DNA from 3 places in the Roseovarius sp. MMSF_3298 genome. Region 3 is predicted to be linked to each of the others. Evidence: riboswitches for the same ligand, from Rfam matches in the RefSeq annotation. Region 3 holds a riboswitch; each other region holds the start of a gene.
The links. A riboswitch is a leader RNA that binds a small molecule or an ion and turns the genes downstream of it on or off. The one in region 3 is predicted to bind thiamine pyrophosphate.
Positions count from the first base shown of each region.

Region 1: it holds a riboswitch for thiamine pyrophosphate, as region 3 does, so the genes downstream of both, thiD (bifunctional hydroxymethylpyrimidine kinase/phosphomethylpyrimidine kinase) here and thiB (thiamine ABC transporter substrate binding subunit) in region 3, are expected to answer to the same signal.
Region 2: it holds a riboswitch for thiamine pyrophosphate, as region 3 does, so the genes downstream of both, thiC (phosphomethylpyrimidine synthase ThiC) here and thiB (thiamine ABC transporter substrate binding subunit) in region 3, are expected to answer to the same signal.

Region 1 is NZ_JASHIN010000003.1:19,940-29,678, forward strand. It holds gene RBB18_RS03830 (PLP-dependent aminotransferase family protein) at 1-715, opposite strand, end outside; gene RBB18_RS03835 (glycoside hydrolase) at 797-1,960, opposite strand; gene thiD (bifunctional hydroxymethylpyrimidine kinase/phosphomethylpyrimidine kinase) at 2,118-2,942, opposite strand; TPP riboswitch at 2,979-3,067, opposite strand; gene smpB (SsrA-binding protein SmpB) at 3,310-3,786, shown strand; gene RBB18_RS03850 (hypothetical protein) at 3,884-4,174, shown strand; gene sseA (3-mercaptopyruvate sulfurtransferase) at 4,256-5,113, shown strand; gene RBB18_RS03860 (amino acid aminotransferase) at 5,113-6,297, shown strand; gene RBB18_RS03865 (TetR/AcrR family transcriptional regulator) at 6,380-6,997, opposite strand; gene RBB18_RS03870 (hypothetical protein) at 7,121-7,282, opposite strand; gene mbfA (iron exporter MbfA) at 7,480-8,457, shown strand; gene RBB18_RS03880 (AEC family transporter) at 8,503-9,438, shown strand; gene fghA (S-formylglutathione hydrolase) at 9,610-9,739, shown strand, end outside.
Region 2 is NZ_JASHIN010000002.1:326,289-336,027, forward strand. It holds gene RBB18_RS03590 (ribonuclease E/G) at 1-1,600, shown strand, start outside; gene thiC (phosphomethylpyrimidine synthase ThiC) at 1,777-3,576, opposite strand; TPP riboswitch at 3,684-3,804, opposite strand; gene RBB18_RS03600 (phasin family protein) at 3,867-4,232, opposite strand; gene RBB18_RS03605 (sulfurtransferase TusA family protein) at 4,429-4,656, opposite strand; gene RBB18_RS03610 (cytochrome c biogenesis CcdA family protein) at 4,761-5,513, shown strand; gene RBB18_RS03615 (hypothetical protein) at 5,578-6,843, shown strand; gene RBB18_RS03620 (cytochrome P450) at 6,840-8,204, shown strand; gene RBB18_RS03625 (N-(5'-phosphoribosyl)anthranilate isomerase) at 8,265-8,495, opposite strand; gene RBB18_RS03630 (ribbon-helix-helix domain-containing protein) at 8,641-8,859, opposite strand; gene RBB18_RS03635 (DUF4169 family protein) at 8,856-9,035, opposite strand; gene fumC (class II fumarate hydratase) at 9,032-9,739, opposite strand, start outside.
Region 3 is NZ_JASHIN010000018.1:59,716-69,454, forward strand. It holds gene serA (phosphoglycerate dehydrogenase) at 1-206, opposite strand, end outside; gene RBB18_RS15835 (phosphoserine transaminase) at 295-1,473, opposite strand; gene serB (phosphoserine phosphatase SerB) at 2,078-2,950, shown strand; TPP riboswitch at 3,230-3,341, shown strand; gene thiB (thiamine ABC transporter substrate binding subunit) at 3,375-4,367, shown strand; gene RBB18_RS15850 (thiamine/thiamine pyrophosphate ABC transporter permease ThiP) at 4,343-5,899, shown strand; gene RBB18_RS15855 (ATP-binding cassette domain-containing protein) at 5,886-6,581, shown strand; gene RBB18_RS15860 (calcium-binding protein) at 6,766-6,999, opposite strand; gene RBB18_RS15865 (asparaginase) at 7,258-8,256, opposite strand; gene RBB18_RS15870 (invasion associated locus B family protein) at 8,460-8,987, shown strand; gene RBB18_RS15875 (L-threonylcarbamoyladenylate synthase) at 9,001-9,739, opposite strand, start outside.

The DNA.
Region 1 (9,739 bases), on a different contig from region 3:
CCTTGGATACCGTGCCAAGATAAATCACCGGCCCGTCATAAGGCGCCCCGGCCCGCTCGGCAGACAGCGTCAGCATCCGCGGCATCGGCGCGTCGTCATAATAAAGCGTGCCGTAAGGGTCGTCCTCGATCAGCCAGGTGCCGGTCTCGTGCGCGGCATCCACCAGCCGCCGGCGCGTCGCCGCATTCACCAGCTTGCCCGTAGGGTTCGAGAAATTCGGCACGGTATAGGCAAACTGCGCACCGGTCATGGCCGCCACCGGGTCAAGGTCATTCGCCTCCAGCCGCATCGGGCGATAGACCGGCTGGCGCGGCCGCCAGTTGTCCAGCGCCCCGAGGTAGGCGGGCGTCTGCGAGGCGACGGTGCTGCCCTCCTCCAGCAACACCGTACCCAGCAGGTTCAGGGCCTGCGCCCCGCCCGCGGTGATCAGCACGTTGTCGCGCGTCAGCGTCAGGTCCCCTTCCGAATACCGCGCCGCAATCAGGTCGCGCAGCTTGGGCAGTCCCGCGACGGGGGCATAGGCCAGCGTTTCGTCCGCGTGGTCGGCCACGGCGGACGTCGCCAGCTTCGTCATGTCCTCGATCGGCCAGATCTCGGTGCCCGGCAGACCACCGCCAAGGTTGACCAGCCCCGGGATGCGCCCGGCGGCCAGGAAAGTGGCGGTCACGTCGTTGGTGTCGTCAAGCCATTTGGCAAAGGCGGGGCGCTGGGGCATCGGCTGTCTCCCGAAGTCGTGCAAGGGGTCGGGGCGTGCATAAAGGAAAATGAACGTCTGTTCAATTCCCGTCCTGCGCGCTCAGTCGGCAGGCGCAAACGCCTCGACCGACAGGATGGTGGGCATGTGCCGCGCAATCTCGCGCCAGCTGTCGCCCTCGTCAAGGCTGGCAAAGACAGACCCCGAATTGGTCCCGAAATACAGCCCCGGCGCATCCAGCGTGTCCCCCGCCATGGCCTGCCGCAGCACGGTGAAAAAGCAGTTCTCCTGCGGCAACCCCTCGCGCAGCGCCGCCCACGTCTCGCCCCCGTCGCGCGACCGCCAGACCGCGCAGGCCGCATCGGGCGGATACCGCCCCGCCATGTCGCCATTCAGCGGCAGCGTCCAGATCGTGCGCGGGTCGCGCGGATGCACCCGGATCGGAAAGCCGAAGGTCGAGGGCAGGCCCGGCGTGATATCGTCCCACGACCGCCCGCCATCAGACGACCGCCAGACGCCGTGATGGTTCTGCTGATAAAGCAGGTCCGCATCGCCCGGCGCGCGCATGATGTTATGCACGCAATGCCCGGTCTCTCCGCCGCTCGGGGCGGCGGGATGGTCATGCGCGCCGCAGGCCTCGGTATTGGACAGCCGGTTGCGCCGCTCCCAGCTCGCCCCGCCATCCTCGGTGGCAAAGACCCCCGCGGCGGAAATCCCGATCCACTGCTTTTGAGGCGCGCCGGGGTCGAACACGATCGAGTGCAGGACAAGCCCCGCGGCCCCGGGGTTCCAGTCCTTCGCCGATGGATGCTCGGTCAGTGCATCGACCTGGCGCCATGTCCGACCGTGATCCGTGCTCTTCAGCAGGGTCGCGGGCTTCGTCCCGGCATACAGCGTCCCGTGTGCGAACCCCAGCGACCAGACCTGTTCAAAGGCGTCGTCGAACGGCAGCGGCGCGTCGGTCCAGCCGATCATCTCGGCAAAGCCCGGATCGTTCGCCGCCCAGTCGTCCATCTGCCCCCGCGTCAGGCGCTCCAGCGTCCAGGACCGGCCCCGATCCTCGGACCGCCACACGCCCGCCCCGTAAAACGCACCGCCACCCCCAGCCCAGATCGTGCCGCTGTGGGGATCGCCCGCCATGTGGTTGATGCACCAGCCGTCGCAATGCGGGCCGGTGACGTCCCAACAGTCGCGGCCCGCGTCTGCGGACAGGATAAAGGCACCCTTTGTGGTGCCGACAAGGAGGCTGACACTGGGGGAAGACATGGCAGAGGGCTCCGCTTGGTTTGGCGGAGCCTACCACGTCCCGCCGCGATTCCCGAGAGCGGGAACCGGCCGATCCCGATCCGTCAAAGACGGTCTTTTTCCCATCGGGCAAGAGGCCCCGGATCAGGTCCGGGGCAGGAAGCGGCCGATACGAAGGTCACGCCCATAACCCGGCGAAATGATGCGTCGGTCCATGCCCGGACCCGACATCCAGCGCCCCGGCCCCGGCAATCGCCCGCGCGACATAGGCCTTGGCCTCGGCCACCGCCTCGGGCAGAGGTTCTGCCCTCCCGATCCGGGCCGCCAGCGCAGCCGACAGGGTGCATCCCGTACCGTGGGTGTTCCGCGTCGCCACCCGCGTGCCCTCGAACCAATGCACACCGTCCGCATCGGCCAGCACGTCCGGGCTGTCCTCGCCCTCCAGGTGCCCACCCTTCAGCAGCACCGCGCCACAGCCCAGCGCCCGCAGCGACTGCGCCTGTTCTGCCATCGCTTCCCGCGTCGCCGCCTCGGCGCAGCCCAGCAACGCCGCCGCCTCCGGCAGGTTCGGCGTGATCACCGCCGCCTTCGGCACCAGCGCCTCGCGCAGCGCCACCACCGCGTCCTCGGCCAGGAGCGATGCGCCTCCCTTCGCCACCATCACCGGGTCCAGCACCACCGGCACGTCCGGCAAGGCGTCCGCCACCGCCCGGGCGATCTCTGCCGTGGCGATCATCCCGATCTTCACCGCGTCGATCCGCACGTCCTCGGCTACCACCCGGATCTGGTCGGCCACGAAGTCCGGCGGCACCAGATGCACGCCCTGCACGCCTTGGGTGTTCTGCGCCGTCAACGCCGTCAGCGCCGCCATCCCGTAGGCTCCGTTCGCCGAGATCGCCTTGAGATCGGCCTGCACGCCCGCACCGCCCGACGGGTCCGAGCCCGCGACCGACAGGATGTTGGCGATCCGGCCCTTGGCTGTGTTCCTTGTGTCGGGGGTCATCCGGCTCCTTTCGCGGCGTCGAAAGGCTGGGTCCGACCGGCTCCGGTCGCGCCTTCCTCCGCCAGCATGATCTGGGTCAGGTTCAAAGGGTGCATCTCAGCCCGAAGGCGCCCCTGGCTTGTGCCGAACGATAGGCGCAGTGGCCCGCCTGTCAACCGCAACCGCGCCGGCGCAACGCACGCTCCGTTGATCCGGCCACCTGCAAAAAACCGCACCGTCGCAATACCACTTGAATACCGACGTGATACCGACGTTCGGATTCGCCTTCTCGGGTCCCGTTAACCTTTCGATTCGCTTCAGGGGGTTGGAAGCCTTCGCCACAGGGGCTATCTTGCTCTCTTGCACCGCCCGGAAGGCAGAAATCGACATGGTCAAGCCCAAGATCAATCCAAACTACAAGGTCGTCGCCGAGAACCGCAAGGCGCGGCACGACTATGCCATCGAGGACGATCTGGAATGCGGCATGGTGCTCGCAGGGTCCGAGGTCAAATCCCTACGCCAGAAGACCTCCAACATCGCTGAAAGCTATGCCGCGGTCGAGGATGGCGAGCTGTGGCTGGTCAACAGCTACATCGCACCCTACGAACAGGCCGTGCCTTTCGGCCACGAGGACCGGCGCCGCCGCAAGCTCTTGGTTTCGCGCAAGGAAATGGCGCGTCTGTGGAACGAGACCCAGCGCAAGGGCATGACCCTCGTGCCGTTGGTGATGTACTTCAACGACCGCGGCATCGCCAAGATCAAGATCGGCATCGCCAAGGGCAAGAAGAACACCGACAAGCGCCAGACCGAGGCCAAGCGCGACTGGAACCGCCAGAAGCAGCGGCTTTTGCGCCACGGTATGTAGGCGTCTCGGATTACACCCTCTGCGGGTGCCGCCGCTTTTGCTATATTCTCCCTCGTTCCGGGCGCACAGCGCGGGATAGCACGGGGGAGCGGGAAGCATGGACTTACTGATCAGCCTCATTGCCGGCGCCATCGGCGGCAACATCGCCGGCGGCCTCGTGCCCCGCCTGAACGTGGGCGTTCTGATCAATTCTGGTGCCGGTGTTCTCGGCGGCGCTCTTGGCAGCCACGCCCTTGGTTTGCTGGGCTTTGGCGGCCTTGCGCAAACCGCGCCCGACAGCGTGGCGCTCGACCCCACGGCACTGACGACGCAACTGGCCGCGGGCGCACTTGGCGGCGGCGCATGCCTTCTGGCCGCTGGCCTGCTGCGCAATCTGTTGACCCGCTGACCCAGGGAACAGCACACCCCGTCCGCTTGCACTGTCCCGCGTCCCGCGCTACGTCAATGGCAATGGTTTCAGGGGGCTGTCATGGCAAACGACGATCCGAAAACACTGGTATCCACCGATTGGCTGGCGGCGCATCTCAATGATCCTGACCTGCGGGTCCTTGACGCAACCTACTTCCTGCCGGGCATCGACCGCGATGCAAAGGCGGAATACGATCAGGCGCACATCCCCGGCGCCCGGTTCTTCGATATCGACGATATTTCCGACCATCGTTCCGACCTGCCGCACATGGCGCCTCCAGTGGAAAAGTTCATGTCGCGCATGCGCCAGATGGGCGTGGGCGACGGTCACCAGGTGGTGGTCTACGACACCCATGGCCTCTTCTCGGCGGCCCGCGTGTGGTGGCTATTCCGCCTGATGGGACAATACGACGTGGCCGTCCTGGATGGTGGCCTGCCCAAGTGGCTGGCCGAGGGCCGCCCGACCGAGGACCTGCCCCCGATGATCCGGGACCGGCACATGACCGTCCGGCGCGAAGCGCACCGGGTCAAGGATGTCACACAGGTCGCTTCCGCCTCCAAGCTGGGCGACTACACCATCCTCGACGCCCGTGCGCCCGGCCGGTTCCGGGGTGACGAGCCTGAGCCGCGCGAAGGGCTGCGGGCCGGGCACATCCCCAACTCCCGCAACGTCCCCTACAGCACTTTGCTCAACGACGACGGCACGATGAAATCCCCCGACGACCTGCGCACCATCTTCGATGCCGCCGGCGCGGATCTCACGAAACCCGTCATCACAAGCTGCGGCTCCGGCGTGACCGCCGCGGTGATCAATCTTGCGCTGGAACGGATCGGCAAGACCGACCACGCGCTCTACGACGGATCATGGACCGAATGGGGAGCCTTTCCTACCGTCTCCGTCGCAACCGGAGAAGCCTGATGTTTGAACACCTAAAAGAGCAACCTGCCGACAAGATCCTAGCCCTCATGCAGGCCTACAAGGACGATCCGCGCGACACCAAGATCGACCTCGGCGTCGGTGTCTACAAGGATGCCGAAGGCCGCACGCCGATCATGCGCGCCGTCAAGGCCGCCGAGAAGGAATGGTGGAAAGAGGAAGAGACCAAGGCCTATGTCGGCCTCGCGGGCGACCCGGCCTTTTCCGACGCGATGATCAAGCTGATCCTCGACGATGCCGCCCCGCGCGACGCGGTGGCGGCGGTGGCCACGCCCGGCGGCACCGGCGCGGTGAGGCAGGCGTTCGACCTGGTGAAAATGGCCAACCCGGATGCGCGCGTCTTCGTGTCGGACCCGACCTGGCCAAACCACCTCAGCATCCTGAAACACATGGGGATCGAACACGTCCCCTACCGCTATTTCGACAATGAAACCGGCGGCGTCGATTTCGACGGCATGATGCAGGATCTGGATGGGGTTCAGGCAGGCGACGTGATCCTGCTGCACGGCTGCTGCCACAACCCGACCGGCGCCAACCTGACGATGCAGCAATGGGGCGAAGTGACCGATCTAGCGAACGCCAAGGGCGCTATCCCGATGATCGACATCGCCTACCAAGGCTTCGGCGACGGCCTCGATGCTGATGCGGCCGGCACGCGCCACGTTGTGTCCTCCTGCCCCGAGGTCCTGATCGCAGCAAGCTGCTCCAAGAACTTCGGGATTTATTGCGAGCGGACAGGTCTTCTGATGGCCGTCTGCCAGGACAGCGCCCGCCGCCCCACGACGCAGGCCAATCTCGCATATCTGAACCGCCAGAACTATTCCTTCCCGCCCGACCATGGCGCACGGCTGGTTTCGCTGGTGCTGAACGACGACGCCCTGCGCGCCGACTGGCAAGCAGAACTCGAAGAGGTCCGCCGCGGCATGCTCGGCCTGCGCGAGCAACTCGCCCAGGAACTGCGCACGCTCTCGGGCTCGGACCGCTTCGGCTTCATCGCGCAGCATCGTGGCATGTTCTCGCGTCTCGGCCTCGCGCCCGACAAGGTCGAGGCGCTGCGCAAGGACCACGCGATTTACATGGTGGGCGACAGCCGGATCAACATCGCCGGGCTCAACTCAAGGACGGTGCCGCTGCTGGCGCAGGCGATCATTGACGTGGGCGCCTGAGCGCACCGTTAACGATTGTTGAAATTTTCGGGGTAATCTTCGGGCGGTGATATCTTGCGCCGCCCGCTCTCTTTTGCCCGCCTCAGGTCCCGTAACGCGCCAGGAAGGTTTCGACCGCGCCCTGAACCACGCGCTCGATCCCCGCCTCGGACGTGTCACAGTCCACACCGCACAGGCAGCGGACGAACAGATCGCACTTGCACAACTCCCCGAACTGCTTCGTCGCAAGGTCCATGTCGTCGATCTTCAGCTCCCCGCGATCCACATAGGGGGTCAGCAGCCGTCCCATGCGTTCGCTGAACAAGCCGGGACCGGACGCATAGAACCTCTGGCCCAGTTCGGGAAAGCGATAGGATTCGGCGACGCAGATGCGGAACATCTGCAGCCCGAAATCCGACAGGAAAAAACGCACCGCGCGATTGGCCGCCTCCAGCAGAACCTCTCGCGCCGTGGCGCCCGGGTTGATTTGCTGCAACGCCTCTTCGGCCTGCCGATTGCATTCGACCCGCGCGACCTCGGAAAACAGCAAGCGCTTGTCCGGGAAGTAACTGTAAAGCGTCGCCTTGGACACGCTCGCGGCGCGCGCGATGTCATCCACGCTGGCGCCTTCGAACCCGTCTCGCATGAAAATCTGCCGTGCACCCTCAAGCACTTGGTCGAATTTTCGACCTTTCTTGATCTCGGCGTCCATGGCCGTCATGCAAGTCCTCCTGCCTGTTCCTGTCAGCTTACAGGTCGTGGGCGGCGAACTGCAAGCCTGTCTGCGGGCGGGCGCGGAAGGAGAGGACGAAGGAACACCCACCCACAGACGGTTCGCGCCGGGTTACTGCGCATCGATGCCGCCGTCACCCTGCGTCACGGGCTCGGGCGCGGGCTGGGGAAATGTCAGAACCGGCGTCAGGCTCGACATGTCAACATTCATTGCCATGGAGGGGGATGCCAGCGCCGAGGCGGCAAGGGTCAGTGTCAAAAGAAGAGGTTTCATATCGCGTTTCCTTATCTGAACCATTCAGTTCACAATCGCCAATCTAAACAGATCAGTTCAGCTTGCAAGGGCTAAAGTAAACTATTCGGTTCAGATTTTTGCATACCTGCTATTCAAGTATGATCGGACGCCCCGGGCTTGACCTATTCAGCCTCTCAGGTACATTAGAATTATTCTAAACTACTGGAGGTCACCCGATGATTCCCGGTGTCACGTCCCGCCGTCGTTTCTCGGACCTGTCCGAGCAGGAAATCCTCGCACTCGCCATCTCCTCTGAAGAGGACGACGCCCGCATCTACCGCAGCTACGCCGAGATGCTGCGGGCTGAATATCCCGATACCGCGAAGATCTTCGATGGCATGGCAACCGAGGAAAACGAGCACCGCCGCCGCCTGATCGACCTCCACCAAGAGCGTTTCGGCGACGTGATCCCGCTTATTCGGCGCGAGCACGTGGCCGGCTATTACGCCCGCCGGCCCGTCTGGCTGATGGAAAACCTCGGGATCGAGCGCATCCGCGCCGAGGCCGAGGCAATGGAAAGCGATGCCGAACGCTTTTACCTCAACGCGGCCAAGGCCACGACGGATGCCGCCACCCGCGCCCTGCTGGGAGATCTGGCCGCCGCCGAGGCCGGACACCAGGGCCGCGCCGGAGAGCTCGAGGAGCAACATCTCGACGCCGACGCCCGAGACAGCGAGGAGCGCACCGCCAAGCGTCAGTTTCTTCTGGCCTGGGTGCAGCCGGGTTTGGCCGGACTCATGGACGGGTCGGTCTCGACCCTCGCCCCGATCTTCGCCACCGCCTTCGCCACGCAGGATACCTGGACCACGTTCCTCGTCGGCCTCGCCGCCTCCGTCGGCGCCGGCATCTCCATGGGCTTCACCGAAGCGGCCAGCGATGACGGCGAACTGTCTGGCCGTGGCAGTCCCATCAAACGCGGCTTCGCCTCGGGCATCATGACCACCGTCGGCGGGCTGGGCCACGCCCTGCCGTATCTCATCCCCGATTTCTGGACCGCCACGATCATCGCCGTCATCGTGGTCTTCGTCGAGCTTTGGGCCATCGCGTGGATCCAGAACCGCTACATGGAAACCCCGTTCTTTCGCGCCGCCTTCCAGGTGGTGCTGGGCGGGGCACTGGTCTTCGCCGCAGGGGTACTGATCGGCAGCGGCTGACATCATCGCGATTGACGCGCCCCGCCAGCATGCTACCACCGCGTCATGCTGGATATCTTCATGCAAACCCTGCCCTTCTTCCTGCTGATCGGGCTTGGCTACTGGGCAGGGCGCACCGGGTTCTTCAGCGAAGAGGCCACGGCCTACCTCACGAAATTCGTCTTTTACTTCGCCCTGTCGGCGATGCTATTCCGGTTCTCCGCGAACCTGACGATGAGCGAGATCTTCGACTGGCGGTTCGTGATGGCCTACCTCTGGGGCACGGCCTTCGTTTACGGGCTGGTGACGCTGGTCGCCTTCTTCCGCAAGCTCAAGGCCGAAGAAGCGGCGTTCGAGGCTCAATGCGGCGTGATCGGCAACGTGGGCTTTCTCGGCGTGCCGATGCTGACCCTGCTGCTGGGGCCGGATGCCATCGGACCCGTGATGCTGGTGCTGGCCGTCGACCTCATCGTGTTCGGTTCGCTCATCGTGATCGTCGTCACCGGCACCCGTGACGGACGCATGAGCTTGGGGATCTTTCGCACCGTCGGCATCGGCCTCGTGAAAAACCCGATGATCGTGTCCATCACGCTCGGGCTCGCGTGGTCCGCCTTCGACCTCCCGATCCACCCGGTCATGAACGATTTCCTGTCCCTGCTGGGCGGCGCGGCGACCCCGGGCGCGCTCTTTGCCATCGGCGCGTCGCTTGCCACCAAATCCGCCGAACGCCCCTTCGCCGCGGGCTGGCTCAGCTTCAACAAGCTGATCCTGCATCCGCTCTTCGTCGCCTTTTCCGCGCTCTACCTTTTCCCGGTCGATCCCTACCCGGCCGCCGTGATGATCACCGCCGCCGCCCTGCCCGTCGCCGGCAACGTCTACATCCTGGCCGAGCACTACCGCGTCGCGCCCCAGCGGGTCTCGGCCTCGATCCTGGTCTCTACCGCCGTTGCCGTCTTTACCGTGTCGATCGTCATTGGCTGGGTCACCGGCCTATACCAGTAATCGGCCTGCCCCGCTGCCCGGCATTTGCAAAACTGAAACCTGTTGGCGCTATGCCGATGCCGACAAAATTCGCGGTTGGCCGCAGGGCTGGGCATGATACGGTCCGCGCGACAGCCGCCGGGTGACGACAGTCCGGTGTCTCACCGCTCAAAGGACAGAAGGAAGATCGTGATGGAAACCGTTTCGGAAAATGCCTGCTTCGGCGGCACGCAAGGTGTCTACACCCACACATCCAAGGCGTGCGACTGTGACATGACATTCGGCCTGTTCATGCCGCAGGAGGCGAAATGGGGCACCGTGC
Region 2 (9,739 bases), on a different contig from region 3:
CCGCGACCTCTACAATCGCGAGATCGATGAGGTCCATGTCGAGGGCGATCGCGGCTACCGCATCGCCAAGGACTTCATGAAGATGATCATGCCGTCCCACGCCAAGAACGTGAAGCAGTACACCGATACCCTGCCGCTCTTCGCGCGCTACCAGGTGGAATCGTACCTCGCGGGCATGTTCAACCCCACGGTCCAGCTGAAATCCGGCGGCTACATCGTGATCGGCGTGACCGAGGCGCTGGTGGCCATCGACGTCAACTCCGGCCGCGCCACCAAGGAAGGCTCGATCGAGGACACCGCGCTCAAGACCAACCTGGAGGCCGCCGACGAAGTCGCCCGCCAGCTGCGCCTGCGCGACCTTGCGGGCCTGATCGTGATCGACTTCATCGACATGGACGAGCGCAAGAACAACGCCGCCGTCGAGAAGCGCATGAAGGACCGGCTCAAGACCGACCGCGCCCGCATCCAGGTGGGCCGCATCTCGGGCTTCGGGCTGATGGAAATGTCGCGCCAGCGCCTGCGCCCCGGCATGCTCGAGGCCACGACCCAGCCGTGCCCCTCCTGCCACGGAACCGGCCTGATCCGCTCGGACGACAGCATGGCGCTCTCCATCCTGCGCCAGATCGAAGAGGAGGGCACCCGCGGACGCTCCCGCGAGGTGCTGGTGAAATGCCCCGTGGCCATCGCCAACTTCCTGATCAACCAGAAACGCGAGCACGTCGCACAGATCGAGGGCCGCTACGGTTTGTCGGTGCGGATCGAGGGCGACCCGACGCTGGTCAGCCCCGACTTCACGCTCGAAAAGTTCAAGACAGCCTCCCGCGTGGTGAAACAGACCTCCGCCGCCGTGGTGTCGGTCGACAGCTCGCTGATGGACGATATCGACGACGCTGCCGACGCCGAGACGCCCGATCCCGCCGAGGCCCCGCCCGCGCCCGAGAACGAGGGCAATGACGGGGGCAACAACGGCGGCAATGACGGGGGCGACGGCCAACCCAAGAAAAAGCGCCGCCGCCGGCGTCGCCGCTCGCGCTCGAAATCCGGGAATGGCGAGAACGGCCAGAACCAGAACGGCGATCAGCAGGAGAACGGTCAGCCCTCCGGCGACGGCCCGTCCGACCAAAAGAACGAGACGCCGAAGGACGACACACCGGCAGAACCCGTTGCAGCAGAGTCCCAAAACGTCTCCGAAGAGGCGCCGAAAGAGGACAAGCCCAAGCGCGTCAGCCGCTCGCGCAAGAAAAAGACCGACGACGCGCCCAAGGAAGAGGCAGCCGCCGAGGCCCCGTCCGAGACGGCCGAGGCCACGCCGGAGGACAAACCTGCGGAGAAGCCGAAGCCCAAGCCGCGCTCGCGCAAGAAAAAGGAAGAGCCCGCGCCAGAGGCGGCCGCAGAGGCAGCGCCCGAACCCGCGGCGGAGCCCGCACCCGAGGCTGCCGAAGCCGCACCCGAGCCAGAGGCCAAACCGGCCCGCAAACGCGCTCCGCGCAAGAAGCCCGAGCCGGTCGCCGCCGAGGCCACCGACACGGCCGAGACCGCTACGCCCGAGCCGGCCGAGGACAAGCCCAAGCGCAAGGGCTGGTGGTCGTTCGGCAGCTAGGTCGCTCTGACAGAAACATGAAACGCCGGGGCAGGACCCCGGCGTTTTTGGTTTCATTCTCACGCATCCAGTAGCGATCACGCGACTTTGCACACGCTGTCCCGGGCTTGACCCGGGACCTCGAACCGTAGAGATCCCGGATCAGGTCCGGGATGCGCGCCGGCAGATCCCGGCGCTCACTCCTCCGCCTCATCCACCGGCACGTACAAATCCCCGCCTTCGCGGAACTTGGCGGCCATCTTTTCCATCCCTTCCTTCTGCGCCTCGGCGCGGATGTCGTGGCTGATCCGCATCGAGCAGAATTTCGGCCCGCACATCGAACAGAAATGCGCCACCTTGTGCGCTTCCTTGGGCAAGGTCTGGTCGTGGAACTCCCGCGCGGTTTCCGGGTCCAGCGACAGGTTGAACTGATCTTCCCAGCGGAACTCGAACCGCGCGCGGCTCAGCGCATCGTCGCGCCGCTGCGCGCCGGGCAGGCCCTTGGCCAGGTCGGCGGCATGGGCCGCGATCTTGTAGGTGATCACCCCTGTTTTCACGTCGTCCCGGTCGGGCAGGCCCAGGTGCTCCTTGGGCGTCACGTAGCACAGCATCGCGCAGCCGAACCACCCGATCATCGCCGCCCCGATCCCGCTGGTGATATGGTCATACCCCGGCGCGATATCCGTGGTCAGCGGTCCAAGCGTATAGAACGGCGCCTCGTGGCAGCACTCCAATTGCTTGTCCATGTTCTCCTTGATCTTGTGCATGGCCACGTGGCCCGGCCCCTCGATCATCACCTGGCAATCCTTGGCCCAGGCGATCTTGGTCAGTTCCCCCAGCGTCTCCAGCTCGGCGAACTGCGCCGCGTCATTGGCATCCGCGATGGACCCGGGCCGCAGCCCGTCACCAAGGCTGAACGACACGTCATAGGCCCGGCAAATGTCGCAGATCTCCTCGAAATGCTCATACAGGAACGACTCGCGGTGATGATGCAGGCACCACTTGGCCATGATCGACCCGCCGCGCGACACGATGCCTGTCACCCGGTCCACCGTCATCGGCACCATGTGCAGGCGCACGCCGGCGTGGATGGTGAAATAATCCACGCCCTGTTCCGCCTGTTCGATCAATGTGTCGCGGAACACCTCCCAGGTCAGGTCCTCGGCGATGCCGTTCACCTTCTCCAGCGCCTGGTAAATCGGCACGGTCCCGATCGGCACGGGGGAATTGCGGATGATCCATTCGCGCGTGTTGTGGATGTTGCGCCCCGTGGAAAGGTCCATGACCGTGTCCGCGCCCCAGCGGATCGCCCAGACCAGCTTGTCCACTTCCTCTTCCATCGAGGAGGTCACGGCGGAGGTGCCCATGTTGGCGTTGATCTTCACCAGGAAATTGCGCCCGATGATCATCGGCTCGGATTCGGGGTGGTTGATGTTGGCCGGGATGATCGCCCGGCCCGCCGCCACCTCGTCGCGCACGAATTCCGGCGTCACGTAGTCGGGAATATTGGCGCCCCAGTCATTGCCGTCGCGCGCCTCGGCCACGGCCTCGCGCATCTGGTTCTCGCGAATAGCGATGAACTCCATCTCCGGCGTCACCACGCCCGCCCGCGCATAGGCCAGCTGCGTGACCGCCTTGCCATCTTTCGCCCGCATCGGTGCGGCGATATTGGGAAATTCCGGCGTCAGGCGGTCGCCTTCGACGAAACCGTTATCCTCGGGCTTTACATGACGGCCCTCGTATTCCTCGACATCGCCGCGCGCCTCGATCCACTCGCGGCGCAGGCGGGGCAGGCCCTCGCGGATATCGGTCAACACGTTCGGGTCGGTATAGGCTCCTGAACTGTCATAGACGGGCAGGGGCTCTTCGCCGGACGTGGGATGCACGGAAATCTCGCGCATCGGCACGCGGATATCGGGGTGTTGCGTGCCTTTCACGTAGATCTTGCGTGACGCGGGCAGCTCGCCCGTGGTGATCTTGGGATTGGGTACGTTCATTTTGGCGCTCCTCAAGCGGTTACTCGAAAAGACACCAGATGAGGCGTGGCTTGAGGGAAACGCGGGGGCGATGCGCCCCGTCTTCGGAAAACAGTGCCCGGACGTCCGGGAATGCGATCCTAGCTTCCTACGCCAGTGTCAACTGGGTCAGGTTCAAAGGGTCGCGTCACCGGGCATATGCCCTGTCAGCCTCTCAGTCCCCTGGGCGGGACCCCCCTGCGTAAGCGCAGGCTAGCGAAGCGCCGCCGTCATTTCAACGGCCAATCGGGAAAAGTCTCGGGCGGTGCGGATCAGACCGGCACATCGTCGTAATTGCGCCGGGTCGTCGGGGCGGTGTCCTTGATATCCACCTTCATCGCAACGCCCATCATCTCCATCATCCGCCGCGTTTCTTCGGTATAGTCCGTGAACGCCTTCTTCATGAAATCGCTTTGAACCTGCATCAGCTCCTGCGGCGTCTTGCAGGCCAGCATCGCGCGTTGCGCCTCCAGATCCTTCTCCAGCCGTTCGGACATGAAGCGCATGCTTTCCTGAACCATGTCGAACCATGCTGTCATCGCCACCGGGCTGAACGCCGCCATCGCGGCCACCATGCCGGCATTGGCCTGGTAAGTCGTGTCCGGGGTTTCGGTTGTTTTCTTCGTAGATCTGGCCATCTGCGCCACTCCTTACGAGCTTCGGCAAAGCCCGCGGCGGGGCGGTCTTTGCGGGAACGTCTTCCGATCTGGCACAACACACCGAAACACGCGCCTTGCGCCATTCGGGACGGTAATAATTATATGACGTGGCTCATCCGAGGTACAGCGCAACCGGCCTGCTGTCCCTCGCGCCGTTGTCGCACCCCCGTGCGCCTCAGCCCTTGCGCACCCGGTAAAGCGTCACCACCCCGTCCTCGACCGTCTCGATCAGTTCGTGCCCCGCCTCGGCACAGAAATGCGGCACGTCGATCACCGCCGCCGGGTCATCCGCCCGCAGCACGATCACATCACCACTGGCCAGCGGCTTCATCCGTTTGCGCAGCTTCAGCACGGGCAGGGGGCACAAGAGCCCCACGGCGTCGATGGTCTCAGGTTCGCTCATGCGACCGGAGGTAGTCCAACCGTTACAGCCTGTCCACCGAGATGTGACCGCGCTGTGACGCCGCGCCGCGTGACGCCCTCCGCGTTTTGCACTAGACGAAAGGCATGTTCGGAATCGATCTCATAGACGCCACCCTGATCCCCGCCATGGCCATCGCGCTCGTGGCCGGCGTTTTCTCGTTTCTCAGCCCCTGCGTGCTGCCCATAGTGCCGCCCTACCTGGCCTACATGAGCGGCGTCACCGTGACCGACCTCCAGTCCGAGCGCCGCACGCGCAATAAGGCGATCCTGCCCGCGCTTTTCTTCGTGCTGGGCCTGTCGACCGTTTTCCTGTTCCTCGGTTTTGCGGCCTCGACCTTTGGCCGCGCCTTTCTGCAATACCAGGATTACTTCAACACCGCCGCCGGCCTCATCGTCATGATCTTCGGCCTGCATTTCCTCGGCATCTTCCGCATCGGCATCATGGACCGCGAGGCGCGCCTCGACGTGGGCGACAAGGGCGGCACCACGTTCGGGGCCTATATCCTCGGCCTCGCCTTCGCCTTCGGCTGGACGCCCTGCATCGGGCCGCAGCTGGGCGCGATCCTGTCTCTGGCGGCGTCCGAAGCCTCCGTCACGCGCGGGACGCTGCTGCTCGCGGTCTATGCCGCGGGGCTCGGCATCCCCTTCCTTCTGGTCGCCGCGTTCCTGCCGCGCCTGACCGGGCTGATGAACTGGATGAAACGCCACATGGACCAGATCGAGCGGATCATGGGCCTGCTCCTCTGGACCATCGGCCTGCTGATGCTGACGGGTGGCTTCGCCGCCTTCTCCTACTGGCTGCTCGAGATGTTCCCGGCCCTCGCGCTGGTCGGCTAAAGTCTTACTCTCGCCCCAATAATGGGCTACGCTCTTGCAAAGAAGAGGCCAAGACAGGTCTGGCATGAGCAGCCCCACCCACGCCCCCGTCACCCGTCGCCGGGTGTTCTACATTCCGGGATACGATCCCATTCATCCCCGCCGCTACCGCGAGCTCTACCGCAAGGAGGGCGCGGAGCAGGCGGGCCTCTCGGGCTATGACCTCGCCCTGTCGGCCCGCAAAACTCAAGGCCGCTACGGCTGGCAGGTAGACGCGACCATAGAGGGCCAGGCAGTCCATACCGAGTTCGACGTGCTGGTCTGGTCCGACATCGTCCGCGACAGCATGGAGCGCGGCATCGCCGGCACCTACCTGCAACTCATCCGCACCGCCTGGACCTATATCGCCTCGGGCGCGCTGTTCCGCCTGATGCGCCTGCGCAAGGGGCCGGTCATTGCCGCGCTCTACCCGGTGGGCTTCCTGGTCGTGCAACTGGTGCTGGCCCTCGCGCTGGCCTTTGGCCTGTGGTCCGCCATCGTCTGGACATGGGAAACGCTCTTTCGGCCTCCGGACCAGTTGTTCTCCGATGCCTTCGTCTATGTCCTTTACGGCAGCATTCCGGTCGCGCTTCTGGCAGGCTACGCGCTGCTGCGCTGGTTCAAGGCCCGCGACAACAAGCTTTTCGCCTATTACCTCATGCACGACTACGCCTATTCGGCCCAGTCCAAGGGCGCCAACCCGCCCAAGTTGGAGGCGCGGATGGCCCAGTTCACCGACGAGATCGCCGCCGCATTGACCCGCGACGTGGACGAGGTACTCGTCGTCGGCCACTCCTCCGGCGCCCATCTCGGCGTCTCCATCCTCGCAGATCTCATCCGGGCAGGCCGCGTGCCGGAAAACGGCCCGACACTCTCGTTCCTCACGCTGGGGCAGGTCGTCCCGATGGTGTCCTTTCTCAAGGAGGCCCACCGCCTCCGCGCCGACCTGCACTACCTCTCGACCCGCGAGGAACTCGCCTGGGTCGACGTCACCGCCCCCGGCGACGGCTGCGCCTTCGCGCTTTGCGATCCGGTCGCCGTCTCCGGCGTCGCCCCCAAGAATCAGCGCTGGCCCCTGATCCTCTCGGCCGCCTTCACCCAAACCCTCAGCCCGGCACGTTGGAAGGCCCTGCGCTGGCGCTTCTTTCGGCTGCATTTCCAGTATCTCTGCGCCTTCGACCGCCCCGGCGACTACGACTATTTCCAGATCACCGCCGGCCCGCAGACCTTGGGCCACCGCTACACCGACCGCGCCCCGTCGCCCAGCCGCATCACCCGCGCCACCTCCCGCTTCACGAGCATGGCGGCATGAGCCAACCGCCCAAGCCGCCCGCGCGCGAGGGCCGCGTTTCGCTCTGGCGCTACATGCGGCTTTTCCGGGCCGACATCCTCTCGGCCCAGCCCGCGCGGCTTTACCGCGCCTGGATGGCCGAATTCCGCACGCCGTTCTTCCGCTCCTACCTCTGCAACCAGCCCGAGCTTGTCGACCTTGTGCTCAAGGAACGCCCCGACGATTTCCCGAAATCCGACCGCGTGCGCGAAGGCCTCACGCCGCTCCTGGGCAATTCCGTCTTCGTCACCAACGGCGAGACATGGAAACGCCAGCGCCGCATCATCGACCCGGCCTTTGAGGGCGGGCGCCTGCGTGACACGTTCCCGGCCATGCTGGCGGCGGGGCAGGGCGCCGTGGCGCGCCTCGCCGATCACGCCACCGGCCAGCCCGTCGAGATCGAGGCCGAGACCAGCCACGTCGCTGCCGACGTGATCTTCCGCACGCTCTTCTCGATCCCGATCGAGGATGAGATCGCCACCCGCGTCTTCAACGAGTTCCGCGAACACCAGCGCACCCAGCCGATGCTGAACCTGGCCGCCTTCCTGCCACTGCCGCGCTGGTTCCCGCGCTTTCACCGCCGCCGGACCAAGGCGACGGCGCGCACGATCCGCGACCTGATCACCCGCCTGACAAGCCGCCGGATGGACGAGATTGCGGCGGGCACCGCGCCCGACGATCTTGCCACCAAGATCATGACCACCACCGACCCCGAAACCGGCGGCCGCTTCGACACGCCCGAAATGGTCGACCAGGTGGCGATCTTCTTTCTCGCCGGGCACGAGACGTCGGCCTCGGCCCTTGCCTGGGCGCTCTATCTATTGGCAATGCACCCCGACTGGCAGGAACGTCTGGCGTCGGAGGCGCAAGAGGTTCTGACCGAGGGCAGCATGGCGTTCTCGGACATGGGCAAACTGCGCCTCTCGCGCGATGTCTTTCGCGAAACCCTGCGCCTGTATCCGCCCGTGCCGATGATGGTCCGTGAGGCCGCCTGTCCTGAAACCTTCCGCGACCGGCAGGTCCCGAAAGGCAGCCAGATCGTCCTCAGCCCGTGGCACCAGCACCGCCACGAACGGCTCTGGGACCGCCCGGACGACTTCGACCCTGCGCGCTTTGGCACCGAGAACGGACGGGCCTGTCTGCGCAACGCCTACATGCCGTTCTCTGCCGGACAGCGCGTCTGCACCGGCGCCGGGTTCGCCATGATCGAGGGGCCGCTGCTCCTGTCGATGATGGTTGCCGTTTACCGGTTCGAACTCGTTCCGGAGCGTCCCGCCATGCCGGTGGCGCACCTGACGGTGCGCGGCAAGGACGGCATCTGGCTCAAGGTCACGCCGCGCTAGGGGCCGGGGCAAATCTTTTCAAAAAAGATTTGCCAAAAGCTTTCTCAAAGCTTTTGGCGCTCAACACCAAACCGACACCCGCTCGTTATTGCAGAAGATGACAACCTGTCCCGCGTTCTCGACCGCATGGTATCCCCGCCGCCCGATCTCGCGCCGAAACCGGTCTCTGTCCACGATCCTCTCGATGTCGCGAACGCTGCGCCGGACGACACCGCCCTCCCGAGCGGCTTTCGCGTCGAAAATCTTGCGCATCCAAATGTCGGCGGGCAGGAGAAGGCGACGCTCTGACATGGGCTCATGCTGGCCCAAACATAGTTAATACCGGGTAAAAAGCGCGCGGTCTCTTGTTCCGGTCTCTTGCAAGAAACGACACCGACGCGATGCCACCCGGATACCGACGCAATACCGACGCGCCATTTTGGGCTGCGCATTCGGGTTAACTTTTGTCCCGGTAATGCCGCAGCACGTATAGCCGGATCGCAGAGGCCAGCCCCATGTCCACGCCCCGTGCCTCGTCGATCCGCGCGGCCAACACGTTGACGGGCACATCTTCCTTCGCCGCTATCTCTTTGAAACACTTCCAGAATTCGTCTTCCAGCGAGACGCTGGTCCGATGCCCGCGCAGCGTGAGCGACCGTTTGACCGGCCGGCTCACTCTTCGTCCAGGCGATGCTGCCGCAGCGCCTCCCGCGCCTTTTCCGCCCGCGCTTCGTCGATCTCTCTCTCGACCTTCGTGCGTCCGAATTTCACAGCGTTTTCATCAGCTTGTGATCGCTTCTTCGCGTTATTCTTCGCCTTCCGAATGCGGTTGAGATTGACGATCTCGCTCATGCGTCTTTAGGGCCGATCATGTCCTCGGGCCGAACCACCTCGTCAAAGGTCTTCTCATCCACGAAACCAAGGGAAATTGCCTCTTCTTTCAAGGTGGTACCGTTCTTGTGCGCCGTCTTGGCGACCTTGGTGGCGTTGTCATATCCAATGGTCGGCGCCAGCGCGGTCACGAGCATCAGGCTTTCCTTCATCAGTTTGTCGATCCGAGGCTCATTGGCCTCGATGCCCAGCAGCATACGTTCCGTGAAGCTGTCCGCGGCGTCACCCAAAAGCTGTATGGATTGCAAGAGGTTATAGGACATCATCGGGTTGTAGACATTGAGCTCGAAATGCCCCTGGCTCCCGGCGAACTTGATCGCGGCGTCGTTGCCCATCACGTGGGCCGCCACCTGCGTCAACGCCTCGGCCTGTGTCGGGTTCACCTTGCCTGGCATGATCGACGAGCCGGGCTCATTCTCCGGCAGGATCAACTCTCCCAGGCCAGATCGCGGACCTGAGCCCAAGAACCGGATATCATTGGCAATTTTGTAGCAGCTTCCCGCAACGGTCGCGATTGCTCCGGACAGGAACACCATCGCATCATGCGCGGCCAGCGCCTCGAACTTGTTGGGCGCGGTGACAAAGGGCAGACCTGTGATCTCGGCCATATTCGCCGCCACCGCCTCACCCCAGCCCTTGCGGGTGTTGAGCCCGGTTCCCACGGC
Region 3 (9,739 bases):
TTGAGGTTCTTCGCCGCGTCCAGGATCGTCGGCGTGACCTTGGTGGCCGAGCGGATCGCCAGGCCGTCATAATCGCCGATCACCTCGGCCAGCTTGTCCTTGTCCTTGCCCAGCTCGGGCATGAAATCCACCTCGATCCCCCGGTCGCGGAAGATCTGCACGGCGGTTTCACTCAGCTTGTCGGATACGAGTACTTTGGGAGCCATCTGTCTGGTCCTTCATCTTTGAATTCTGGGAATGGTGGGTTTGAAACCCACCCTACACATCCCGCGTAGGGTGGGGTTTCACCCCACCTCAAACGGTCTCGGACAGCGCCGCGATCTCGGCGTTGAACGCCCATTCGATCCACGGCATCAGCGCGGCCACATCGGCGGTCTCCACCGTGCCCCCGCACCAGATCCGCAGGCCCGGAGGCGCATCGCGATAGGCACCAATGTCAAACGCCACGTCCTCGGCCTCCAGCCGCTTGGCCACGGCCTTGGCGAACGCCGCCCCGTCGCTGATCCTATCGTCGGTGAACTTCAGGCAGACGCTCGTGTTCGACGCCGTCGCCGGATCCTTGGCCAGGAATTCGACCCAGTCATGCGTGCCGACGAAATCCGCCACCGCCTTGGTATTGGCATCCGCCCGCGCCATCAGGCCACTCAGCCCGCCGACCGAGCGTGCCCAGTCGAGCGCCAGCAGGTAATCCTCGACCGCCAGCATCGACGGCGTGTTGATCGTCGCCCCCTCGAAGATGCCCTCGTTCAGCTTGCCACCCTTGGTCAGGCGGAAAATCTTCGGCATGGGCCAGGGCGGCGTATAGCTTTCCAGCCGCTCCACTGCCCGCGGGCTCAGCACCAGCGTCCCATGCGCCGCCTCGCCGCCCAGAACCTTCTGCCAGCTGAACGTCACCACATCCAGCTTGTCCCACGGCAGGTCCTGCGCAAACGCGGCCGAGGTCGCGTCACAGATCGTCAGACCCTGACGGTCTGCCTTGATCCAGTCGCCATCCGGCACCCGCACGCCGCTGGTCGTGCCGTTCCAGGTGAAGACCACGTCATTGTCCGTGTCCACGCCGTCCAGATCGACGATCTCGCCATACTCGGCGGTCTTGACCTCGGCCTCCAGCTTCAGCTGCTTGACCGCATCCGTGACCCAGCCCGCACCAAAGCTTTCCCAGGCCAGCATCTCGACCTTGCGTTCGCCCAGAAGGCTCCACATCGCCATCTCGACCGCGCCTGTGTCTGACGCCGGGACGATGCCGACCTTGTAATCGTCGGGAATCCCCAGCACTTCGCGCGTGCCGTCAATCGCGGCCTTCAGCTTGGCCTTGCCCACGGCGGCGCGGTGCGACCGGCCCAGCGGGGCATCGGCAAGCTTGCTCAGGTCGAAAACGGGGGGTTTGGCACAGGGGCCGGAGGAAAAACGCGGATTCGCCGGAACGGCGACAGGTTTCGTGTCCGGCCGCGTGCCGGGTGTCTCAATAGCCATTGCTGCTATCCTTCCAGATAAGCGCCCCTCGTTGGGGAGGGGTGTCCCACCTTTTGGATTACGCTGGCCGCACCGGCCCCGCAAGAGGGAAAATCGCCAAGGCGCGGCGGTTTGCGGTCCGAAAGCGACCCCGGCGGCTATCATCGGAAACTTCGTCAAGAGAGGCTTTCATACTGCGCGAGTGACCCACGAATTGCGCTTAATGGTTGAATCGCACCGCAGCCTGCTTACTACAATGAAGCTAAATGGGCATCAAAACATCGGCTGAATGAGGACGCCACAGTGGAGATCATTCTGGGGCAATTGATAACCTTCGTGCAGAAACGCGCCGGGACCAGTTTGTCGTCGAGAATCCTTGTATGGACCGTGATCGGGCTATCGTTGATCCTCTGCGGGTTGGCAACGTATATGGCGATACACAACAATATGGCCGCTTACTAGGGCGTTACTTCGCAAGCGGTCCACTGCCCAACGAATCCGTCGACATACGCTGACGACACTCGACCAACGCAGTAGAGATCGCGATGGAGTCGCGCGGCCCCCACCTAGAACCCCGCACCAACCTGCGCTATGCCGCATCCCAAGCGCAAAGCGGAGACGCCCCATGTTCACCACAACCCTCATCGCCCCTCCGGGCACGCTCGACCCGGCACTGGTCGAAAACTTGCGCAACGCCTGGGGCGGGTTCGACGCCCGCTGGCTCGCGCCCGACGAGGCGGCGGAGTTCGACATGGCCGCGCTCCCCGACAACCAGTGGGAGGTCTGGGACAACCTGCAAACCCTGCGCACCGACCTTGTCGTCCAACCGTCGGAAAACCGCCGCAAGCGCATGCTTTTGGCCGACATGGACAGCACCATGATCTGCCAGGAATGCATCGACGAACTCGCCGACGAGGCCGGCGTCGGCGCTCATGTGAAAGACATCACCGCCCGCGCCATGAACGGCGAGCTCGACTTCGAAGGCGCCCTTCTGGAACGCGTCGCACTGCTCAAAGACCTCCCCGAAGACGTCATTACCGAGGTCCTCGACACCCGCATCACCCTCATGCCCGGCGGCGCCACCCTGCTGGCCACGATGAAGGCCCACGGGGCCTATACCGCCCTCGTCTCGGGCGGCTTCACCGCCTTCACCTCGCATATCGCCACGCTTCTCGGCTTCGACGAGAACCGCGCCAACACGCTGCTTGTCGAGAACGGCAAGCTCACCGGCGACGTCGCCCGCCCCATCCTCGGGCGCGAGGCCAAGGTGCAGGCGCTCGCCGATATCACCACCCGCCTCAACATCTCGGACATCGACGTGCTGGCGGTGGGCGACGGGGCCAACGACCTCGGCATGCTCGCCCGCGCCGGCAGCGGCGTCGCGCTCCACGCCAAGCCCTCCGTCGCCGCCGAATGCGATCTGCGCATCAACCACGGCGACCTCACCGCGCTGCTCTACCTGCAAGGCTACGACCGCAACGATTTCCAGATCCTGTAGAGTGGGCAAAAGCCCACGCGCACGTCTCGGCGACGAAACCTGGCGCACCCCGTCCCGGGCTCGCCCCGGGACCTCGCCGCCTCTCACCAGTCGCTGACCTGTTCCTCATCCGCCGCATCCCCGCGCGGCGCGTTTACCCGGCCCTCCACTTCACCGGCACCGTTGCCATACCACCCGAATACCGACGCGATACCGACGTCATTTCGGGCCTTCCGGCAGCATTAACCTTCCGATTCGCCAATTCACCTTGTCCCTTCCCCGGCTTGCCCCTACGTTCCTGTTGAAACCTCGGGGTGTCGACCGGCCCAGACACGGCGACTGAGATGCACATAGCAAACCCGTTGAACCTGAACCGGCTGACACCGGCGGAGGGAAGGTCATGCACCCGCATCGCGCCGCCCCTTCTGCCGAAAGGGAGGATGCCATGAAACGCCTTGTTTTCACTGCGGGATGTCTGCTCACCGCCACGTCCGCGATGGCGCAGGACTCAAGCGGGACGCCCGAACTGACCGTCTACACTTATGACAGCTTCGTCGCCGACTGGGGCCCCGGCCCGCAGATCGAAGAGGCGTTCGAGGCCAACTGCAACTGCGACCTCAACCTCGTCGGCGTCGAGGACGGCGCGGCCCTTCTCGCCCGCGTCCGGCTGGAGGGACAGAATACCGATGCCGACATCGTCCTCGGCCTCGACACAAACCTGATCGCCGCGGCCAAGGACACCGGCCTTTTCGCCGAGCACGGCCAGTCCCCGGACCTCGATCTGCCGATCACCTGGGACGACCCGGTTTTCCTGCCCTACGACTGGGGCTATTTCGCCTTCGTCCACGACAAGGACATGGACGCGCCCAGCAATTTCAAGGCTCTGGCCGACAGCGACACCTCCATCGTCATCCAGGATCCGCGCTCTTCCACCCCCGGTCTCGGTCTGCTGATGTGGGTCAAGACCGCCCATGGCGACGAGGCCCCGCAAATCTGGGAGGGGCTTTCGGACAACATCGTCACCGTCACCAAGGGCTGGACCGAAGCCTACGGGCTCTTTCTCGAAGGCGAGGCCGACATGGTGCTCTCCTACACCACATCGCCCGCATACCACCTGATCGCCGAAGAGGACGACAGCAAGACCGCCGCCGCCTTCGACGAGGGCCATTACATGCAGGTGGAAGTGGCCGGAAAACTGGCCTCCACCGACCAACCCGAACTGGCCGACCAGTTCCTCGCGTTCATGCTGACCCAGGACTTCCAGTCCGTTATCCCGACGACCAACTGGATGTACCCCGCCAAGGAGCTCGAGGACGGCCTGCCCCAAGGATTCGACACCCTGATCCAACCAGAGAAATCCCTGCTTCTCAGCGCCGAAGAAGCCGCCGCCACCCGCGATGCCGCGCTCGATGAATGGCTGAACGCGCTCAGCCGCTAAGCGCCAGACCGGGATGGAGCGCCGCCGCCCTCGTGGCGGCGCTCATCTTCGGGGCGCTGCTGGCCGTCGCCCTGCGCGCCGAAACCGGGCGCGGCTTCAACGCCGCCGACTGGGCCGCCCTGCGCTTCACGCTGGTACAGGCCACCCTCTCGGCCTTGTTTTCCGTGCTGCTGGCCATCCCCGTCGCCCGCGCCCTCGCCCGCCGCCGGTTCCGGGGCCGCAGCCTGCTGATCGCCCTTCTGGGCGCGCCGTTCATCCTGCCGGTGATCGTCGCCGTTCTGGGCCTGATCGAGGTCTTCGGCCGTGGCGGCTGGGTCAGCGCGGCCCTGGGCACGCTCGGCCTGCCCCCGGTGCAGATCTACGGGTTGCACGGCGTCGTCCTCGCCCACGTGTTCTTCAACCTGCCCTTGGCCACCCGCCTTCTCCTGCAGGGCTGGCAGGAAATTCCCGCCGAGCGTTTCCGTCTCGCCGCCCTCCTGGGCATCGACGGCTGGTCGATGTTCCGGGTGATCGAACTGCCCATGCTCCTGCGCCTTGTCCCCGGCGCCTTCACCGTGATCTTCGCCATCTGTCTCACCAGCTTTGCCGTCGCGCTCACCCTCGGCGGCGGGCCGCGGGCCACCACGATAGAACTCGCCATTTACCAGGCGTTCAGGTTTGACTTCGATCTTGGGCGGGCCGCGCTCCTGTCCGCCGTGCAGCTTGGCCTGACGGTTTTCGCCGGTGGCATCGCCCTCTGGCTGGCGCGCGGCGAAGGGTTCGGCTCCGGTCTCGACCGCGGCTTGCGCCGGTTCGACGGAAAAACGACCACCGCACGGTGCATTGACGCGCTGTTCATAGGTGTCGCGGCAGTCTTCCTGCTCGTGCCGCTCATGGCCATCGCTCTGTCCGGCCTGCCCGGCTTCGCCGACATGCCAGGCCAGGTCTGGACCGCCGCGCTCACCTCGCTCTGGGTCGCGGCGCTCAGTACCGTCCTGCTGCTCTGCATGGCGCTGCCGATGACCACCGCCATCGCGACCGAACGCGGCCGTATGGTGGAAATCGCGGGTCTCCTTGGCCTCGCCGCCTCGCCTCTGGTAATCGGCACGGGGCTATTCATCGCCATCCGTCCCTACGCTAATCCGCAGGCCTTCGCCCTACCCGTCACGGCGCTCGTCAACGCCATCACCGTCCTGCCCTTCGCCCTGCGCATCCTTGTTCCCCGCGCCCGCGATATCGTGGCGCGCCAAGGCTGCCTTGGCCTCTCGCTCGGCATGGCCGGACTGCCCTTCCTGCGCCATGTCCTGCTGCCCCGCTTGCGCCCGCAGATCGGCTTTGCCGCCGGTCTCGCCGCAGCCCTCTCGATGGGCGATCTCGGCGTCATCACGCTCTTTGCCGACCCCGACGTGGCCACCTTGCCGTTACAGATCTACCGCCTGATGGGCTCCTACCAGATGGAGGCCGCCGCCGCCGCTTCCTTCCTTCTGTTGATCCTGTCCTTCGGGGTCTTCTGGCTGCTTGATCGCGGAGGGCATCGTCATGCTGAAACTTGAGTCCGCCACCATCCGCAACGGCAGCTTCACCCTGACCGCCGACCTCACCGTGCCAGACAGCGCAACCGTCGCGGTGATCGGTCCCTCTGGCGCGGGCAAGTCCACGCTGATCGAGGGGATCGCGGGCTTCCTGCCCGTCACGCAGGGCCGCATCACGTGGGACGGCACCGACATCACGGGTCACCCCCCGGGCGCCCGCCCCGTCGCCATGCTCTTTCAAGAGGACAACCTCTTTCCCCACCTGACGCTCGCGCAGAACGTGGGCCTTGGCCTGTCGCCCAACCTGCGCCTGTCGCAGGGCGACAAGACCCGCGTCACCGCGGCGCTGGGGCGTGTCGGCCTTGCCGGCATGGACACCCGCAAACCCGGCGAGCTGTCCGGTGGCCAGCGCAGCCGTGCCGCCCTTGCCCGCGTCATGCTTCAGGACAAGCCGCTGTTATTGCTGGATGAACCCTTCGCCGCGCTCGGGCCCGCCCTGCGGATGGAAATGCTCGACCTCGTGGCCGAGATCGCGGGAGAAACCGGCGCGACCCTCCTGATGATTTCCCACGCACCAGAGGACGCCCGCCGCATCACGACGCAAGCCATCCTCGTCGCCAACGGCACCGCACATGCACTGCAACCGACCGCCGATCTTCTCGACGATCCGCCGCCGGTCCTGCGCGACTATCTCGGCTCCTGAGCCTTCAATTCAAAGGAAAAAGCGGCACGGGCCTCAGAGAGGTCGGGCACAGATACGATCATCTGGGGAATGTGCCCGCCTGGCGGCCCGTGCCGCGCCCCGGGATTTTTAAAAGGTTCCGGGGTATCAAATGGGGCGTGCGCTCAGGATGGGAAAAACGCGCACGCCCCGGCCGAGTGGCGGCTTATGCCGGGAGGATGCCCGCCTCTTGCCCAGCGGCGATCTCGTCTTCGCTCAGCATGCCATCGGCGTCCGAATCCAGCTGCTCGAACGTGCCGGCCGGTGCTTCGGGCATCGCGGCCTGGAATTCTTCCATCGAGACCATGCCGTCGCCGTCGGTATCCGCATCCAGGGCGAAGGCCATCGCCGGAACGGTCAGGGCAAGCGCGAACGTCGCTGCAGAAAGTGTCTTGGTCATCTTTGGTTTCCCTTTTCTGGGTTTAGGTTGTCCGGGGCGTTGCTGCCCGCGGACCCTCAACATGGGCGCACCATTCCATCCCCGGAAGATCCGTTATCCGACAGGCGGTGATCGCGCGAAAACAGGCCCAAAGCGCCGGGTTTTCTCGGCACTGTGCTGCCGGCAATAGGCAGGGTCACGCCACGGCGCGGAAAGCAGCGCATCGCAGATGCGGCAATCGGCAGGATGTCGTCAAAAGCGCAGCAGTACCTTGAAGACTCAGACCAGCAGCCCGTCCACCGGCTTCACGATTCCCGTCCGGACCTTGCGACGGTTGAGGATCGGCGCGTTCATGAATTTCAGGGTCGCCGGATGCTCGGCCTCCAGTACCCCGATCCGCACCAGCAGGGCGGCGATGGTGCAATTGGCCGCCCGCGTGCTGCCATCGGCGGCCTTCAACGCGATGCCCAGCTTCTTCGTGGGCGCAATCGCCACGAAAAAGCCCTCGGCCCCGGTCTTCAGCGCCACGGGCTCGTGGCAGGCCTTCATCAGCTCGGTACAGGCGCGCTTCTCGCCCGCCACAAGCAGCGGATTGGCAATCATCGCCTCGCGCAATCGCACCGCCGCATCCTGCCGCGCGCCGCCGCCTGTCGTGGCGTTGGCGAACCAGCCCATCGCCCGGCCGATTCCCCGCATCGTGGTGATCGAATTCGGCGCGTTGCAGCCATCGGGGGCAAAGCCCGGGCTGCGCTCTCCGGTCAGTTCCTCGAACGCCTCGAAACAGGCCCGCTGCACCGGGTGGTCGGGGTCGACATAGTCAGGCCCGCCGTTCAGATGCTTTGACAGGGTCATGAAACCGGCGTGTTTGCCCGAACAGTTGTTGTGCACCTGGCAGGGCGATCCGTCGGTCTTGATCAGGTGGTTGAACGCCTCCCGGTCCTGCGGCATCTGCGGCCCGCAGCGGAAGTCGTCGTCGCTCAGGCCCAGCCCGTGAATCCACTCGTTCACCGCCTCCGTATGCACCGCCGCGCCCTGGTGTGACGCACAGGCCAGCGCCAGCTGCTGCTGGGTAAGGCCAAACGCATCCGCCGCGCCACTGTCCACCAGCGGCATCGCCTGGATCATCTTGGCCGAGCTGCGCGGATAGATCACCGCATCCGGGTCCCCCCACGCCTCGATCACCTCGCCCTGCCCGTTACAGATCACGGCATGGCCCAGATGCAGGCTTTCCACGATGTCTCCGCGCCAGATTTCGGTCAGGGGAACAGCATTGGTCACTTGGGGCCTCCGGTCGTCAGGCAGGTCGTCTCGGCGCGTCATTCCTGCGGCGAAAATTCGCCAATTGCACCTTTCATGTCTCGCGTGTTTCAGGCTAGTATTGCAATGTCGAGAAAGAAATGGCTGCACGTGCAGAAAATTCCGTCAGGGGATGGGGCGGCCTAAGGACAATTGAGGTTAAGGACAGCTTGGAGGCTGGACAAATGGGATCACTGAAAGCATTCGGCATCGCCGGGGCCCTTATGGCCATGGTCGCGTCGGGCGCAAGCGCACAAGACGAAAGCACCAATCAGGTCGCCGCGAAAACCGCGTGGAGCGTGTTCGAGGATTCCGATCCGAAAGAATGCTGGGCCGTCAGTTCGCCAACCGAAACGGTCAATACGAAGGATGGGCGTGTTGTCGCCGTTCGCCGTGGCGACATTCTGATGATGACGTTCTTCCGGCCCGATGCCGGCGTGAATGGCCAGATCACCTTTACCGGCGGCTACCCCTTTGCGGGCGGCTCGACAGTGAACATCAATATCGGCGGGTCCGAGTTCGAGATGTTCACCGAAGGCGAATGGGCCTGGCCCGCCAGCGCGTCGGACGACGCCAAGATCATCGCGGCGATGAAACGTGGCGCCGATGCTGTCCTGACCGCCCGCTCCTCGCGCGGGACGGTCACCAAGGACACGTTCTCGCTCTTGGGCTACACCGCCGCTCTCGAAGAAGCCGAGAAACGCTGCCAGTAAACGCTGCGCTGCGTTAACCGATAACGTCGCGCGGCGCCGCCGCGCGGCGCAAGCGGTCGTTGATCGCGCGGCCCAGGCCCGTGTCGGGAACCGGCGCCACCGCAATGCCTGTCGCACCTTTCGCATCCAGCGCGTGAAGCGCCGCGAACAGGCTCGCCGCCGCTTCCACCAAGTCGCCAGTGGGTGACAGGTTCAGATCGCTTTCCATCGGCCCGAAGCCCAGCATCACCTCGCCCGCCGCCGCCTCCGTCGCGTTCAGACGGACTGCCGCCCCCGGCGCGTAATGCGAGGTCATCTGCCCCGGCGCGGTCAGCGTGCCGCCCTCGGCGTGCCGCTCCAGCGACGTGCCCAGCGCGGCCTCGATCGCCTCGGCCGGTATGCCCCCGGGTCGCAACAGGGTCGGCGCGCCCTCCAGCCCCAGAATCGTCGATTCCAGCCCCACGTCACAGGCCCCGCCCTCGACGATCGCCTCGATCCGGCCCGACAGGCCCGCCGCTACATGCGCGGCCTCGGTCGGGCTGATCCGGCCCGACGGGTTGGCCGAGGGGGCCGCCACCGGCCCGCCGAACGTCCGCAACAGGGCCTGCGCCACCGGATGCGCCGGCACCCGTACCGCCAGCGTCGGCAGCTCCGCCGTCACCAGCGGCGACAGGCCCGCATCGCCTCGGATCGGCAACACCAGCGTAATCGCCCCGGGCCAGAAAGCCGAGGCGACGATTTCCGCCGCATCGGACCACGCCACCAGCGTCTTC